2 regions of the Pseudoalteromonas sp. SR43-7 genome follow, and region 2 is predicted to be linked to the other one. Evidence: predicted binding sites of a transcription regulator. Region 2 holds the regulator's gene; the other holds the start of a gene.

What was found. Region 2 encodes MetJ, which represses methionine synthesis genes. Its sites were predicted from a motif close to TAGACGTCTAGACGTCTA; they were not measured.
Region 1: H5087_RS18295 (methylenetetrahydrofolate reductase) is a predicted target of MetJ. The motif match lies at 1,322-1,339, and genes of this name have one in related genera.

Annotation. Positions count from the first base shown of each region.
Region 1 is NZ_JACJDY010000031.1:5,197-8,635, forward strand. Features, by position in the region: gene H5087_RS18290 (sensor domain-containing diguanylate cyclase) at 1-62, shown strand, start outside; gene H5087_RS18295 (methylenetetrahydrofolate reductase) at 322-1,278, opposite strand; gene H5087_RS18300 (pitrilysin family protein) at 1,529-3,439, shown strand, end outside.
Region 2 is NZ_JACJDY010000024.1:71,133-74,571, reverse strand. Features, by position in the region: gene metB (cystathionine gamma-synthase) at 1-750, opposite strand, end outside; gene metJ (met regulon transcriptional regulator MetJ) at 1,040-1,360, shown strand; gene H5087_RS16700 (malic enzyme-like NAD(P)-binding protein) at 1,425-2,666, opposite strand; gene rpmE (50S ribosomal protein L31) at 3,193-3,408, opposite strand.

The sequences.
Region 1 (3,439 bases), on a different contig from region 2:
ATGCAGACCACGCAATGTATAAAAATAAACAAGCGTATAGACTCGCTAAAAAAGCACAATAATAAAAGTAAGTTCGTCATGACTCATGCCACAAAAACTTGGCTAGTTTTTTCTGCGATAGGTTTTATTTTAGGTGTTATGTGCTCCTCTATGGGGTTTGCCTTAAAAAGGCTTGAGAGTAATAACCAAAAATAGCTTCAATGAATAGCTTAAGCTGCAAATTTTTACTTGTACTTCTTAATTTATTTTTCAAAGTACGGACATAAAAAAGCAAGCCATGAGGCTTGCCAAGAAGGGTGTTAATTAGCTCTTATCTAGCCTTTAAGCTATTAGCTTTTCAGCAAGGTTTAATTCCATAATAGCTTTTAATAAACGGTATAAGTTAATTGATGCATCAATTTCTTCTTTACGGTTTGTTAAGCTTTCAATATTTAAGCCCAGTGGCACGTCTAGGTGTGCACAGCTTTTAAGTATTAAGTCGAGGTTTTCTCGGCAAATACGGACCGATTCGCTTAATGTATTGTCTGCATCAAGCATGCGCCATTTAGTTGCCTCTGGCACTGAGATACCCAACCATTGCATAAATTCTAAGGTTTTTTCGCCGCCGCACGGGGTAAACGTTAATATAATACGTTGTGGTGTAATACCCTGCGCTTTACATGTACGTGCGTAGCTAGTGATTAGCTCTATAGTCGCTTGTGCATCGTAAACAGCTTGCGATATAAAAAACTGACAACCTTGTGCTGTTTTTTCTGTTAATCGTTCGTGCTCATTTCGTTTACTTGAATGGCGCTCGGCAATAGTAACGCCACCTAAAAAGAAATCATCTGATTGCTCAGCCAATGCTTTATAAGCATCTGGCAGGCTTAGCTTTATATCGCCTATCGATGATGGGCTACCTACTAAAACAACATTTTGTAAATCGTAGTCGTTTTTAGTTTCACTTAGCCAATCTTTAAATTCGCCTACGCCACGCTGCGCCACACTTTTATAAGTAATTACATCTTGTGCAGATAAATTACGAAGTAAATGGCTGTATTCACGCGGATCAACGGTTTGTTTAAACGCAAATGGACGGTCTTGATTAGTTCGGCTGCTTTCGTCTTGAATGTCGTAAATTATCACGCCGTCGTATTCAATTTCGTGTAAGCGACCTAATAGCTTTTCTGCAATGGTTTTTAATTGCGCTTTATCGGTGCCAATTTTAGGCGGGGTAGTACCAATAAGATAAACACCTTGATTGGTGTCCACTATCTTCTCTTTTAGTGATAAAGCCATAATCCTCATTCCAGCTAAGTTTGTTTTGATGGATTTAATATAGCAGCCATTTAGACGTCTAGATAGATTTATTTAATGAAAGTTTTTCAATTAACATGATGTTTATTCATAGTGCTTGTTCCCATTATTTATAATTGACACAGTTGTTTACATAATAAATTCCCTTGGGGCTCTTATATTTATTGGCTTTGGGGCATAATTAAAGAGTTAAATCTGACAACAAATTTGCTCAATTTAAAAAGGGACAACAATGAAATTTAAATTATTAGCAACCAGCTTAGCGGTATCGCTGGCGTTAACAGGTTGCACCATGCAACAAAATCAAAGCACGCAAACAACAGCACAACAAGAACAAGTAAATAAAGCTGATGACCGTGTTTTTTCACAAGATTACTTAATTGAAGAGCTAGAAAACGGCTTGCGTATCATGGTTGTTAAAACCGATTACCCTGATGTCGTGTCGCTGCAAATTCCGGTATCGGTTGGATCGCGTAACGAAGTTGAAGAGGGCAAAACAGGCTTTGCTCACTTTTTTGAACACATGATGTTTAAAGGCTCAAAAAAATACCCTGAAGATGTGTACTCAGACATATTAAAAAATTCAGGTGTTGATAACCGCGCTTATACAACAAACGATTACACAAATTACCATTTAAACTTTTCAAAGCAGCATCTTGATAAAGTACTTGAGCTTGAAGCTGATATTTTTCAAAACTTAACCTACACCGAAGAGCAATTTAGAACAGAAGCACAAACGGTAAAAGGTGAGTACTTAAAAAACAACGCGAGCCCAATTCGTAAATTATTAAGCGCTGTACGCGAAGAAGCGTTTGATAAGCACACGTATAAACACACCACTATGGGCTTTTTTAAAGACATAGAAGCCATGCCTGATCAAATGGCCTATGGTAAAGAGTTTTTTGCTAAGTTTTATAAGCCTGAGTATGTGTCACTTGTCATCGTGGGCGATGTAGACCCACAAGCAACAATGGCAATGGTTAAAAAGCATTGGGGCAGCTGGGAAAAGGGTAACTATGTTGCTGACATTAAAGCAGAACCTGTTCAACAAGCACCAAAATATTTGCACCAGCAAGATGAAGCGCTACCAGGGCATTGGTTACTTGTATCGTACAAAGGCGCTGCGTGGGAGCCTGCTAAAAAAGACAGAGCTGCACTAGATTTAATCTCGCAGCTTTATTTTTCAAATAATTCAGATTTATATCAAGAGCTAGTGGTCGACAAACAAATTGCCAGCCAAATGTTTACCTATAACCCAGAGACTAAAGATCCGGGTTTATTACACGTATTTGTTAAAGTAGAAAACGCAGACGATTTAGCCACTGCGCGCGATGCCATCAATCGAACTTATGCAAAAGCACGCACTGAGCTTGTTGATGAGCAAAAGCTAAGTGATTTAAAATCGAATCTTAAATACAGCTTTATTAATGGCTTAGATTCTTCGCAAGCGATTGCATCAACCCTTGCCAGCTACATGCATTTTGAGCGCGATCCTGAGGTTATAAACCAGCTGTATAAATCGGCAGATAACATCACCAGCGCAGATATTAAAGCCGTTGCTAATAAATACTTTACTGATAACGCACGTACCACATTAACAATGTCGGCACTTGATAAAGCCCCAGGTTTTGAGCAAGAAGTTGATTTAAATGCGCTTACTGCAAAGCTTGAACAAGCACCTGCGGCACCTGCATTTAAAGTACTTGATAAAACCAATAGCTCGCCGTTAATCGATGTTAACTTTTTATTCAATACCGGCGCGGCTGCCGACCCTCAAGGCAAAAAAGGTGTTGCAGCGCTCACTGCGGCAATGCTTGCACAAGGTGGCTCAGAGGCGACAAGCTATAAAGATATTCAAAAAGCACTTTATCCGCTTGCAGGTAGCTTTGGTTATCAAATAGATAAAGAAATGCTGTCGTTCCAAGGGCGTATTCATAAAGACAATGCAGCGCAGTGGTATTCACTTGTGAGCGATCAATTATTAAACCCAGGCTTTAGAGATGACGACTTTAAACGCCTTAAAAAAGAAATAATCGACGGTATTAAATCAGGCTTAAAAGCATCTAACGATGAAGAGCTAGGCAAAGAAGTGCTATATAGTGCACTTTACAAAAATCACCCTTACGAAAGTTACAACTACGGT
Region 2 (3,439 bases):
CACATTTAAAGTACGTAGACCACGAAGCGTTAAATAACTATCAAAAGGCGCGCCCGTAATACCAATATTATTTGCCCACCAAGCAAGCTCATCACCAAGCTCTTGTGTTGCAGCAATAACAGCGCCGCCCACTACATCTGAGTGCCCGTTAATATATTTAGTGGTTGAATGCACCACAATATCTACACCAAACTTAATAGGGTTTTGTAAGGCAGGAGACAAAAACGTGTTATCTGCGGCAACCAATGCACCGCATTGCTTAGCAACATCGGTAACCGCTTTAATATCGGTTAAACGAAGTACTGGGTTACTTGGAGTCTCTATCCAAATAAGCTTAGGTTTAATTGCTAAAATTTGTTGAAGGCTTTCTTCTTTTGTTAAATCTAATACTTCAAGCTTCAATAGTCCGCGTTTTTGTAACGATGTAAATAAACGATAGCTACCACCATAACAATCATGTGGAATTACTAACGTGTCGTCACTGTTAAGTAGCTGAGTAGCTAAATGCACGGCTGCCATACCAGTGGCCGTAATTATGCCGCGAGCGCCGCCTTCAAGCTTAGCAAGCGTCTCTGCTAAAATATCACGATTAGGGTTACCACTGCGGCCATAATCATACTCACGCTTAGTATCAAAGTCGGCAAACGAATAAGTCGTTGATAAATAAATTGGCGGCACCACTGCACCATGATGTTTATCAGCATCAACGCCGTTACGTACAGCAATGGTCGCTTTGTTTTTTTCGCTCATATTCGTCACCTGATTAATTTGGATGTTTAGACGTCTAAAAGAGTAAGTTATCCGTTTTAATAAGTCAAAGTATTTTAAAGCTCTAGATGGCTAAAGTTAGGAAAGGCGTTTGCTAGTACCACATTTTAGCTCACAAAAGTGAGCTTATTTTTACATCCCAAATAGGCTTATTAAGATAGATCGGTATCTATTATTTGACTATCTTTTTTAAATCGATAGAATTTCACGCATATTTACACGCTTTTTATACCGTGTGAGAAATTAATAATCTGAGGCAACGATACATCTTATGGCTAAATGGAATGGTGAGTATATTCACCCATACGCAGAACACGGGAAAAAATCAGAGCAAGTTAAAAAGATCACCGTTTCGATCCCGCTAAATGTATTAAAAGTTTTAACGGATGAGCGTACGCGTCGTCAAATCAACAACCTTCGCCATGCAACAAATAGTGAATTGCTATGTGAGGCGTTTTTGCATGCATTTACTGGCCAACCTTTACCAAATGACGATGACCTACGTAAAGACAACGCAGAAAAAGTACCAGAAGAAGTTAAAAAGATAATGCAAGAAATGGGTTTAGAAGTGCCTATTTTAAACGAAGAATAAATCGTTACCTTTTTAATCAAAAAACCTCAGCATTGCTGAGGTTTTTTTGTTTAAGCGTTATATATTACGCCATATAATTTTCAGGCAAGTCAATTTGCGCAACACCCGACTCTACCGCAGCAAGTGCTACAGCTTTAGCTATACGCGGTAGTAAACGCGGATCCATTGGTTTTGGAATAATATACTGCGCACCAAACTCTAGCTTATCTACGCCTGCGGCTTTTAAAACTTCTGCAGGTACAGGCTCTTTGGCAATACTACGAATAGCCTCAACTGCAGCAATTTTCATTTCATCGTTAATCGCGCTTGCACGTACATCAAGTGCACCACGGAAAATAAACGGAAAACATAAAACATTGTTAACCTGGTTAGGGTAATCAGAGCGCCCTGTTGCCATAATTAAATCGTTGCGTGCGCCGTGAGCAAGTGCAGGATCGATCTCTGGATCTGGGTTTGAACATGCAAACACGATCGGCTTTTCTGCCATTAGTTTTAAATCTTCGGCAGCTAACAAGTTAGGACCCGAAACACCAACAAACACATCAGCATCTGCAATTACATCTTGCAATGTGCGTTTATCGGTATTGTTAGCAAAAAGCTGTTTATATTCGTTTAAATCATCGCGACGAGTATGAATAACACCTTTGCGGTCAAGCATATAAATGTGTTCACGCAGTGCACCACACTTAATTAACAGTTCCATACACGCAACTGCAGCAGCGCCTGCACCTAAACATACAATTATTGCATCTTCAATTGATTTACCTTGTACTTCTAGCGCATTTAACATGCCGGCAGCCGTCACAATGGCGGTGCCGTGTTGGTCGTCATGAAAAACAGGAATGCTACAACGCTCTATTAATGCTTTTTCAATTTCAAAACACTCTGGTGCTTTAATATCTTCAAGGTTAATACCACCAAATGTGTCAGCAATATTGGCAACCGTGTTAATAAAGTCTTCTGTTGTTTTGTGCTTTACTTCAATATCAATAGAATCAAGCCCTGCAAAACGTTTAAACAATAACGCCTTGCCTTCCATTACGGGCTTAGACGCTAAAGGACCTAAATTACCCAAGCCCAAAATTGCAGTACCATTAGTGATAACCGCAACCATGTTACCTTTACCGGTATATTTATATGCATTTGCAGGATCTGCGGCAATTTCACGTACAGGCTCAGCGACACCTGGGCTATAAGCTAGGGCTAAGTCTTGAACTGTTTCAGCTGGTTTTGTTAGCTCAATGCTAATTTTACCAGGTACGGGATGTGAGTGATAATGTAGTGCTTGTTCACGAAAGTCAGACATAACGCGATGGTATCCTGCAATTTAAGTTAAAGTGAGAGGTGGAGTCTTGGGGTACGATACCCTTATTATTTTTAAATTCCAAGCAATATCAGGTCTATCCTGTTATATGCTATATCCTTTAATTTTAAGAGGTTTTTCAGTAACTTTGCAGGATTATATAAACATTTGATAAATAAAAATTCACCAAAAAAGTAAGTTTTGAGGTGTGTTTATGTCTATTAAAATATTAAAAAAATGTATGTTTAACACATCATCACAAACTTAAAATAACAGCCTACTACACTACTTTAAAAACAGATAAGCCCACGTTAGCTACTTTTATCAACCTAGTTAAAATTTGTACTATTTAAAATATAGAGAATATCTATCGATTTGTCTGTAAAGGTTTATGCATACTCAGAATAAGAATAGGAAATAGTTATGCAAGGTGTGATGTAGCTCGAGCAAGCTAAATAAGATAAGAAGTAGTAAATTTTAGACACAAAAAAAGCACCCTAAGGTGCTTTTTTTAACTAAACAGCAATAATTACTTCTTGCTGCTAAGTGCACCGAAGCGCTTGTTGAAGCGATCAACACGGCCGCCAGTGTCTAAAATCTTTTGCTTACCAGTGTAAAACGGGTGACACGCAGAACATACGTCTAAGTGAATGTCTTTACAAAGAGTTGAGCTAGTTTCGAATTTGTTTCCGCATGAACATGTTGCAGAAATTACTTCGTACTTAGGGTGAATACCTTCTTTCATAGGAACCTCTAGTTAAGGCCGCATCGCTCTC